2 regions of the Streptomyces sp. NPDC032745 genome follow, and region 2 is predicted to be linked to the other one. Evidence: predicted binding sites of a transcription regulator. Region 2 holds the regulator's gene; the other holds the start of a gene.
What was found. The regulator HrcA, encoded in region 2, represses chaperone genes, less so after heat shock. The targets are predictions, from matches to a motif close to TTNGCACTCNGNNNNNCNGAGTGCNAA.
Positions count from the first base shown of each region.

Region 1: groES (co-chaperone GroES) is a predicted target of HrcA. The motif match lies at 2,681-2,707, and genes of this name have one in related genera.

Region 1 is NZ_JBVING010000010.1:68,900-73,412, reverse strand. Features, by position in the region: gene ACZ5WG_RS25065 (sensor histidine kinase) at 1-1,299, opposite strand, end outside; gene ACZ5WG_RS25060 (response regulator transcription factor) at 1,424-2,104, opposite strand; gene ACZ5WG_RS25055 (DUF6234 family protein) at 2,131-2,559, opposite strand; gene groES (co-chaperone GroES) at 2,853-3,161, shown strand; gene groL (chaperonin GroEL) at 3,285-4,513, shown strand, end outside.
Region 2 is NZ_JBVING010000004.1:155,732-160,244, reverse strand. Features, by position in the region: gene ACZ5WG_RS12010 (DUF3097 domain-containing protein) at 1-593, opposite strand, end outside; gene ACZ5WG_RS12005 (MBL fold metallo-hydrolase) at 622-1,347, opposite strand; gene hrcA (heat-inducible transcriptional repressor HrcA) at 1,497-2,513, shown strand; gene dnaJ (molecular chaperone DnaJ) at 2,514-3,650, shown strand; gene ACZ5WG_RS11990 (nitronate monooxygenase) at 3,798-4,513, shown strand, end outside.

The DNA.
Region 1 (4,513 bases), on a different contig from region 2:
GGCGCGCGCCTCGCCGCCGTGGGCGCGGGCGATCTCGCGGACGATGGACAGGCCGAGGCCCGTACCGCCGCCGGCCCGGCCGCGGTCCGCGTCGAGCCGGACGAACCGCTCGAAGACCCGGTCCCGGTCCGCCTCCGGGATGCCCGGGCCGTCGTCCTCGACCTCCAGCACCGTCCAGCCGGCGCCGTCCGGGGACCGTGCGGACTCGGCGGCCGCCCGTACGACGACCTCCGTACGGGCGTGCCGCAGCGCGTTGTCCACGAGGTTGGCCAGCGCCCGCTCGAGGCGCGCCGGGTCCCCGGCCGCCGGTACGGGCGCCGGCGCGTCCAGCCGGAGCGGAACCCGCGGGGAGGGGCGCCGGGCCAGGTCCTCCGCGGCCAGCAGCGCCAGGTCCACGGGCTCGGTCCGAGGTGCCGGCACCGGGCCGCCGTCCAGGCGGGCCAGCAGCAAGAGGTCGGCGGCGATGCGCTGGAGCCGCTCGGTATCGGCCAGCGCGGCCGCGACCGACTCCCGGTCGGGGCGGTCCAGGGCCACCTCCAGCCGGGACCGGACCGCGGCCAGCGGATTGCGCAGCTCGTGCGAGGCGTCGGCGGTGAACTGCCGCTGCCGGGCGTCGGACCGCTCCAGCCGGTCGAGCGTGTCGTTGACGGTCCGGGCCAGCTCGGCGATCTCGTCCGCCCCGCCCGGATCCGGAACCCGCCGGTCCAGCTCGCTGGCGGTGACCGCCGCCAGCCCGGTCCGGATCGCGGTGACCGGCCGCAGCGCGTGGCCTGTCACCCACCGGGCCAGGGCCGCCGCGAAGCCGATCAGCGGGGGCGCGCCGGCCAGCAGGCCGAGGGCGATGGCCCGGGTCGCGTCGTCCACGTCGCCGAGCACGGTGACGGCGTACACCTGGTGCGCGCCCGGCGCATCCACCACGACCACGGCGCGCCGTTCCGCGCCGGGGCGCGCGGGCGGCAGCACAGCCGACCGCGAGTCCTCGCCGGATGCGCCCGGTGCACCGGAAGCCCCCGGTGCCGGCGGGCCCAGGCCGCCGAGGTCGGGGGCGTCCCCGAGGTCCCCGGTGGAAGCGACGGTCCGCCCCTGCGCGTCCCGTACGAGGACCAGGTCCACCCCGCTCTCCGGCGCGGGCAGCCGGCCGCCGGGCGGGAGGGCGCGGCCGTCGAGCTGGGCGGCGACCTTGCGGGCGGCCAGCTCGGTGCGGTTGGTGGTGTTGTCGAGGAGGTTGGTCCGCAGCAGCGCGTACAGCCACAGCCCGCCGACGCCCAGGACCGCGGTCATCGCGAGGGCGGCGGCCACGGCGGCGCGGCGCCGGAGCGGCCCGGCGCCGGTCCTGCGGACCGGGCCGGACCCATCGCCACGGCACGGGCCCTCTCCTCGGCCTTGCGACCGGTCCGATCCGGCCGTTTTCGACCGGCCGGTCCTAGCCACCGTCCGGGGCCATCCGGTAGCCGGTGCCGTGGACGGTGCGGATCGAGCGGCGGCCGAAAGGGGCGTCGACCTTCTTGCGCAGCGAGGAGACGTACACCTCGACGATGTTGGGGTCGATGCCGTGGGGGACGTCCCAGACCTCGTCGAGGATGTCCTGTTTGGCGACGGCCCGGCCGGGGCGCTCCATCAGGCAGGCGAGCACGCCGAGCTCGCGCGCGGTGAGCTCGATGTCGTGGGTGCCGCGGCGGCAGCGGCGGTCCTGCGGGTCCAGGACCAGGTCGCCGGCCCGCAGCACGGCGGGCTCGGGGGCGGCGGCGCGGCGGGCGAGGGCGCGCAGCCGGGCGCCGAGCACGACGAAGGAGAAGGGCTTGGTGAGGTAGTCGTCGGCGCCCGCGTCCAGGCCCTCGGCCTCGTCGTGCTCGCCGTCCTTGGCGGTCAGGATCAGGACGGGCGTGGGGTCGCCGTGGGCGCGCATCCGGGCGCAGATCCCGGCGCCGCCGAGGCCGGGGAGCATCAGGTCCAGCAGGACGGCGTCGTACGGGCCGCCGGTGAGGGCCAGTTCGAGGCCGCGGTGGCCGTCGTGGGCGACCTCGACGCGGTGGCCGTCGGCGGACAGGCCCTGGCGGAGGGACTCGGCCAGGTTCTCTTCGTCTTCCACCACGAGGATGCGCACGGCTCAACTGTCACATACCGGCCACATCACCCGGCCGGGCACTCGTGGTTGTCGCCGCCGCTGAAGCACTGCCCGTACGTGCCGTTGTACGGGGACGAGGGCGCGGGCGGATCCGGCCGCAGCTCGGCGCGGCCCTGGTAGGCCAGGGCGGCGGCGCCCACGAGCACGGCCGCGCACACCAGTGCCTGGACGCATCCGGTGACGGGCGCGCTGCGGCGGAAGGCGCGGCCCGAGACGACCCCGATGGCCAGCGCGGCCAGGATGAGTCCGCCCAGCAGCAGGGTCAGGACCGTACGGCCGTCGCCGCCGGTGCCCTCGGCGTCCCAGGCGGCCATCATCGCCACGTAGAGGCCGACGGTGAGGACGAAGGCCTCCAGTACGGTCAGCAGCAGGGCCGTGGCGATGTCCGCGCCCCAGTCGGATCCGGTGCGCCTGCCGTGTGCGGGTGTCGTCATGGCCGCAGTGTCGCCCCGGGGGCGCCGCCCGCACCTGAGTACGGGTACTCATGCCCGGGCCCTGCGTCTCGCGGCGCGCCGCCGCGGCCCGGCCGGACGGTGACGCCGCGCGGAGGCTGAATTGGCACTCCGCTTGACCGAGTGCTAATCGCCGGAATAGTCTCGCACCTGGCACTCGCCACCGGTGAGTGCCAACACAGCGACGGGCAGGTCCGGCACCCGCGACGACGGATCCACCTGGTCGCCACCTAGACAGTTAGCCCCGTGAGATCTCCGAAGGGGGAGGTCGGATCGTGACGACCACCAGCTCCAAGGTTGCCATCAAGCCGCTCGAGGACCGCATCGTGGTCCAGCCGCTCGACGCCGAGCAGACCACGGCTTCCGGCCTGGTCATCCCGGACACCGCGAAGGAGAAGCCCCAGGAGGGCGTCGTCCTCGCCGTGGGCCCGGGTCGCTTCGAGGACGGCCAGCGTCTCCCGCTGGACGTCAGCGTCGGCGACATCGTGCTGTACAGCAAGTACGGCGGCACCGAAGTGAAGTACAGCGGCGAGGAGTACCTCGTCCTCTCGGCTCGCGACGTGCTCGCGATCATCGAGAAGTAAGACGCACCGGTATTTCGCTTCACCTGTATTGCTGAGCTGCGCCCCTGGTCACCCCGCTGATTGCCGGGCGGCAAGGGGCGCAGTTCGTTAAACCCGAGTTTTCGAGAGGGCTGAACCGCTCCCATGGCGAAGATCCTGAAGTTCGACGAGGACGCCCGTCGCGCCCTCGAGCGCGGCGTCAACAAGCTTGCCGACACGGTCAAGGTGACGATCGGCCCCAAGGGCCGCAACGTCGTCATCGACAAGAAGTTCGGCGCCCCCACCATCACCAACGACGGTGTCACCATCGCCCGCGAGGTCGAGCTGGACGACCCGTACGAGAACCTGGGCGCGCAGCTCGTGAAGGAGGTGGCGACCAAGACCAACGACATCGCGGGTGACGGCACCACCACCGCCACCGTGCTGGCCCAGGCGCTGGTCCGCGAGGGTCTGCGCAACGTCGCCGCGGGTGCCTCCCCGGCCGCCCTGAAGAAGGGCATCGACGCCGCGGTCAAGGCCGTGTCCGAGGAGCTCCTCGCGACCGCCCGCCCGATCGAGGACAAGTCCGACATCGCCGCCGTGGCCGCGCTCTCCGCGCAGGACCAGCAGGTCGGCGAGCTCATCGCCGAGGCGATGGACAAGGTCGGCAAGGACGGTGTCATCACCGTCGAGGAGTCCAACGCCTTCGGCCTGGAGCTGGAGTTCACCGAGGGCATGGCCTTCGACAAGGGCTACCTCTCGCCGTACATGGTCACCGACCAGGAGCGTATGGAGGCCGTCCTCGACGACCCGTACATCCTGATCAACCAGGGCAAGATCTCCTCCATCCAGGACCTCCTGCCGCTGCTCGAGAAGGTCATCCAGGCCGGCGCCTCGAAGCCGCTGCTGATCATCGCCGAGGACGTCGAGGGCGAGGCGCTCTCCACCCTCGTCGTCAACAAGATCCGCGGCACCTTCAACGCGGTCGCCGTCAAGGCCCCCGGCTTCGGCGACCGCCGCAAGGCGATGCTCCAGGACATGGCCACCCTCACCGGTGCCACCGTCATCGCCGAGGAGGTCGGCCTCAAGCTCGACCAGGCCGGTCTGGACGTACTGGGCTCCGCCCGCCGCGTGACCATCTCCAAGGACGACACCACCATCGTCGACGGTGGCGGCAGCCACGACGAGGTCCTCGGCCGCGTCAACCAGATCAAGGCCGAGATCGAGTCGACCGACTCGGACTGGGACCGCGAGAAGCTGCAGGAGCGCCTGGCGAAGCTCGCCGGCGGCGTCTGCGTCATCAAGGTCGGCGCCGCCACCGAGGTGGAGCTCAAGGAGAAGAAGCACCGCCTCGAGGACGCCATCTCGGCGACCCGCGCCGCGGTCGAGGAGGG
Region 2 (4,513 bases):
ACCGCCTGCCAGACGTCCACGTACGGGTGGCCGACGATCAGGACGTCCGACGAGGTCACCGACGCCGCGATGCGGGACTCCTTCGAGCCCGGGACCAGGTGGTCCACCAGGACGCCGAGGCGGGCGTCGGCCGTCGGGGCGAAGTCCGCGACCACCGCCGGGAGGTCGTCGATGCCCTCCAGGTACTCCACCACCACGCCCTCGATCCGCAGGTCGTCGCCCCAGACCCGCTCCACCAGCTCCGCGTCGTGCCGGCCCTCGACGTAGATCCGCCCGGCGCGCGCCACGCGGGCGCGCGCCCCCGGGACGGCGAGGGACCCCGAGGCCGTGCGCAAGGGCGCCGAAGGGGCCCTTGCGGGGCGGGTCAGGGTCACCACGGCGCCCTCCAGCAGGAACCCCCGCGGCTCCAGCGGGAACACCCGCCGCTTGCCGAAGCGGTCCTCCAGGGTCACCGTGCCCGCCTCGCAGGCCACCACCGCTCCGCAGAAGTCCGTACCGGCCACCTCGACCACCAGGTCCGGCTCGGCCGCCACCTCCGGTACGGCCTTGGGGCGCTTCCACTGCGGGGTCAGGTCGGGGGAGTACTCACGCATCCGGCCGACACTAGGAGAGGCGCGCCGATCACGCCTCCGACACGCCGAAACGGGCGGCCAGTGTGGCTCGTTGCGCACGCACGAAGCCCGCATCGACCACCGCTCCGTGACCCGGCACGTACAGTGCGTCGTCCCCGCCCAGCGACAGCAGCCGGTCCAGCGCGGCCGGCCACTGCGCCGGCACCGCGTCGCTGCCCGCCTGCGGCTCGCCCGACTCCTCGACGAGGTCCCCGCAGAACACCGTCTCGCGCTCGCCCGGAACGAACACCGCCAGGTCGTACCGGGTGTGCCCGGGCCCGACGTTGGCCAGCAGCACCTGCACCCCGCCCAGCTCCAGCGTCCATTCGCCCGACACGGAATGCCCCGGCACCACCAGCAGGTCCACCGCCTCGGCGGCCTCGGCCTCCGCGAGACCCTGCAGGACCGCACTGACGCGCAGCTCCTCCCGGCCCGTCGACAGCTCCGCGTCCAGCCCGACCGCCCCGTACACCTCGGCCCCGGCGAACGCCGCCACGCCCAGTACGTGATCGAAATGACCGTGCGTGAATGCGATATGCGTCACGCGCCGGCCGGTCAGCCGCTCCGCCTCGGCCCGCAGCTGCGTGCCTTCGCGTACGCACGAACCCGGGTCGATCAGGAGCACCGACTCGTCCCCCACCACCAGTCCCACGGTGCAGTCCCACACCGGGAGCCGTCGCCGTCCGGTCCGCCCGGTCAGCCGCTCCCAGCCCGCCTCTTCCCAACGCACGTCCATGCCGCGACGCTACCCTGGCGGGCCTCCCTTGCCAGGGTCTTACTACCCGGCCGTACACTGAGCGGGGGATCTCTGGCACTCGAACGATCAGAGTGCCAGTCGACAAGCAACGACCAAGACAACGGACCAGAACTGGAGGTGTGCGCGCGATGCTCAGCGAACGCAGACTCGAAGTGCTGCGCGCCATCGTCCAGGACTACGTCGGGACGGAGGAGCCGGTCGGCTCCAAGGCGCTCACCGAGCGGCACCGCCTCGGCGTCTCGCCCGCCACCGTGCGCAACGACATGGCCGTGCTGGAGGAGGAGGGCTACATCGCGCAGCCCCACACCAGCGCCGGCCGGATCCCCACGGACAAGGGCTACCGGCTCTTCGTCGACAAGCTGGCGGGGGTCAAGCCGCTGTCGACGCCCGAGCGCCGGGCCATCCAGAACTTCCTCGACGGGGCCGTCGACCTCGACGACGTGGTCGGCCGTACGGTGCGGCTGCTCGCGCAGCTCACCCGGCAGGTCGCCGTCGTCCAGTACCCGAGCCTGACCCGGTCCACGGTCCGGCACGTCGAACTGCTGTCGCTCGCTCCGGCCCGGCTCATGCTCGTGCTGATCACCGATACAGGACGGGTCGAGCAGCGGCTCGTCGACTGCCAGACGCCGTTCGGCGAGACCTCGCTCGCCGATCTGCGGGCGCGGCTCAACAGCCGGGTCGTCGGCCGCCGGTTCACGGACGTGCCGCAGCTCGTGCAGGACCTGCCGGAGTCGTTCGACCCGGATGACCGCAGCACGGTGTCGACCGTGCTCGCGACCCTGCTGGAGACGCTGGTAGAGGAGGCCGAGGAGCGGCTGATGATCGGCGGAACCGCCAATCTCACGCGCTTCGGACACGATTTTCCCCTGACGATCAGGCCGGTGCTCGAGGCGCTGGAGGAGCAGGTCGTGCTCCTCAAGCTGCTCGGCGAGGCCAACGAGTCGGGAATGGCCGTACGGATCGGGCATGAGAATGCCTACGAGGGACTGAACTCCACGTCCGTCGTCTCGGTCGGCTACGGTTCGGGCGGCGAAACTGTCGCCAAACTCGGCGTGGTCGGACCGACCCGCATGGACTACCCCGGAACGATGGGAGCGGTACGCGCAGTGGCACGTTACGTCGGACAGATCCTGGCGGAGTCGTAAGTGGCCACGGACTACTACGCCGTTCTCGGCGTGCGCCGCGACGCATCGCAGGACGAGATCAAGAAGGCCTTCCGCCGCCTCGCGCGCGAACTCCACCCGGACGTGAATCCGGATCCGAAGACGCAGGAGCGCTTCAAGGAGATCAACGCGGCCTACGAGGTGCTCTCGGACCCGCAGAAGAAGCAGGTCTACGACCTCGGCGGCGACCCGCTGTCCTCCTCGGGCGGTGGCGGCGCGGGCGGCTTCGGCGCGGGTGGCTTCGGCAACTTCTCCGACATCATGGACGCCTTCTTCGGCCAGGCCTCGCAGCGCGGACCGCGCTCGCGGACCCGCCGCGGCCAGGACGCCATGATCCGCCTCGACCTGGAGCTGGACGAGGCCGCCTTCGGCACGACCAAGGACATCCAGGTCGACACGGCCGTCGTCTGCACCACCTGCTCCGGCGAGGGAGCCGCCCCCGGCACCTCGGCGCAGACGTGTGACATGTGCCGTGGCCGCGGTGAGGTGTCGCAGGTCACCCGGTCCTTCCTGGGCCAGGTCATGACCTCGCGCCCCTGCCCGCAGTGCCAGGGCTTCGGCACCGTGGTTCCGACCCCGTGCCCCGAGTGCGCGGGCGACGGCCGGGTCCGCTCCCGCCGCAGCCTCACGGTCAAGATCCCTGCCGGTGTCGAGAACGGCACCCGGATCCAGCTCGCGGGCGAGGGCGAGGTCGGCCCCGGCGGCGGCCCCGCCGGCGACCTGTACGTGGAGATCCACGAGCTGTCGCACCCGACCTTCCAGCGGCGCGGGGACGACCTGCACTGCACGGTGACCATCCCCATGACGGCCGCGGCCCTCGGCACCAAGTGCCCGCTGGAGACGCTGGACGGCCTGGAGGAGATCGACATCCGCCCCGGCACCGGGTCGGGCCAGTCGATCCCGCTGCACGGGCGCGGTGTCACGCACCTGCGCGGCGGCGGCCGCGGCGACCTGATCGTCCACGTCGAGGTCACCACCCCGGGCAAGCTGGACGCCCAGCAGGAGGAGCTGCTGCGCCAGCTCGCCAAGCTGCGCGGCGAGGAGCGGCCCATGGGCCAGTTCGCGCCGGGTCAGCAGGGCCTGTTCAGCCGCCTGAAGGACGCCTTCAACGGCCGCTGACCGGCCCGCGAGCACGCGTACGAGCCCGGTCCGGGGATGCCCCGGACCGGGCTCGGCGCATTGATCCGGCCGCGCCCGCTGAAGCGGACTATGCCAGGCGAATGCCGTGATTCGGCCCGGTGAGCGGGACATGGCACGATGCAGTGCATGTCCTCCGCACCGAACGGTCTCTCCCCGTACCCGATCGTGCAGGCTCCCATGGCGGGCGGTGCCTCCTGTCCGCCGCTCGCCGCCGCCGTGTGCGAGGCGGGCGGGCTGGGCTTCCTGGCCGGCGGCTACAAGACCGCCGACGGCATGTACCAGGAGATCAAACGGCTGCGCGCGCTCACCCGGCGCCCGTTCGGCGTGAACCTCTTCATGCCGCAGACCGGCTACGTGGACCCGGCCGCCGTGGAGGCGTACCGCGGGCAGCTGGCCGGCGAGGCCAGCTGGTACGACATCTCCCTGGCCGACGAGGACATCATCGGCACCAGCGACGACGGCTACGACGCCAAGCTCGCGATCCTCCTCGAAGACCCCGTTCCCGTGGTCTCGTTCACCTTCGGCTGCCCCACGCCCGTGGTCCTCGCCTCCCTGCGCAAGGCGGGCACGTACTCGGTCGTCACCGTCACCTCGGTGGACGAGGCCCGCGCCGCACAGGCCGCGGGCGCCGACTCCGTCTGCGTCCAGGGCGTGGAGGCCGGCGGCCACCAGGGCACCCACCGCGACGACCCGCAGGCCGACGGCACGGCGGGCGTGGGCCTGCTCGCGCTGGTGGCGCAGGTGCGGGAGGCCGTGGCCCTCCCGATCATCGCGGCGGGCGGCCTGATGCGCGGCTCGCAGATCGCGGCGCTGCTGGCGGCGGGCGCGGAGGCGGCGCAGCT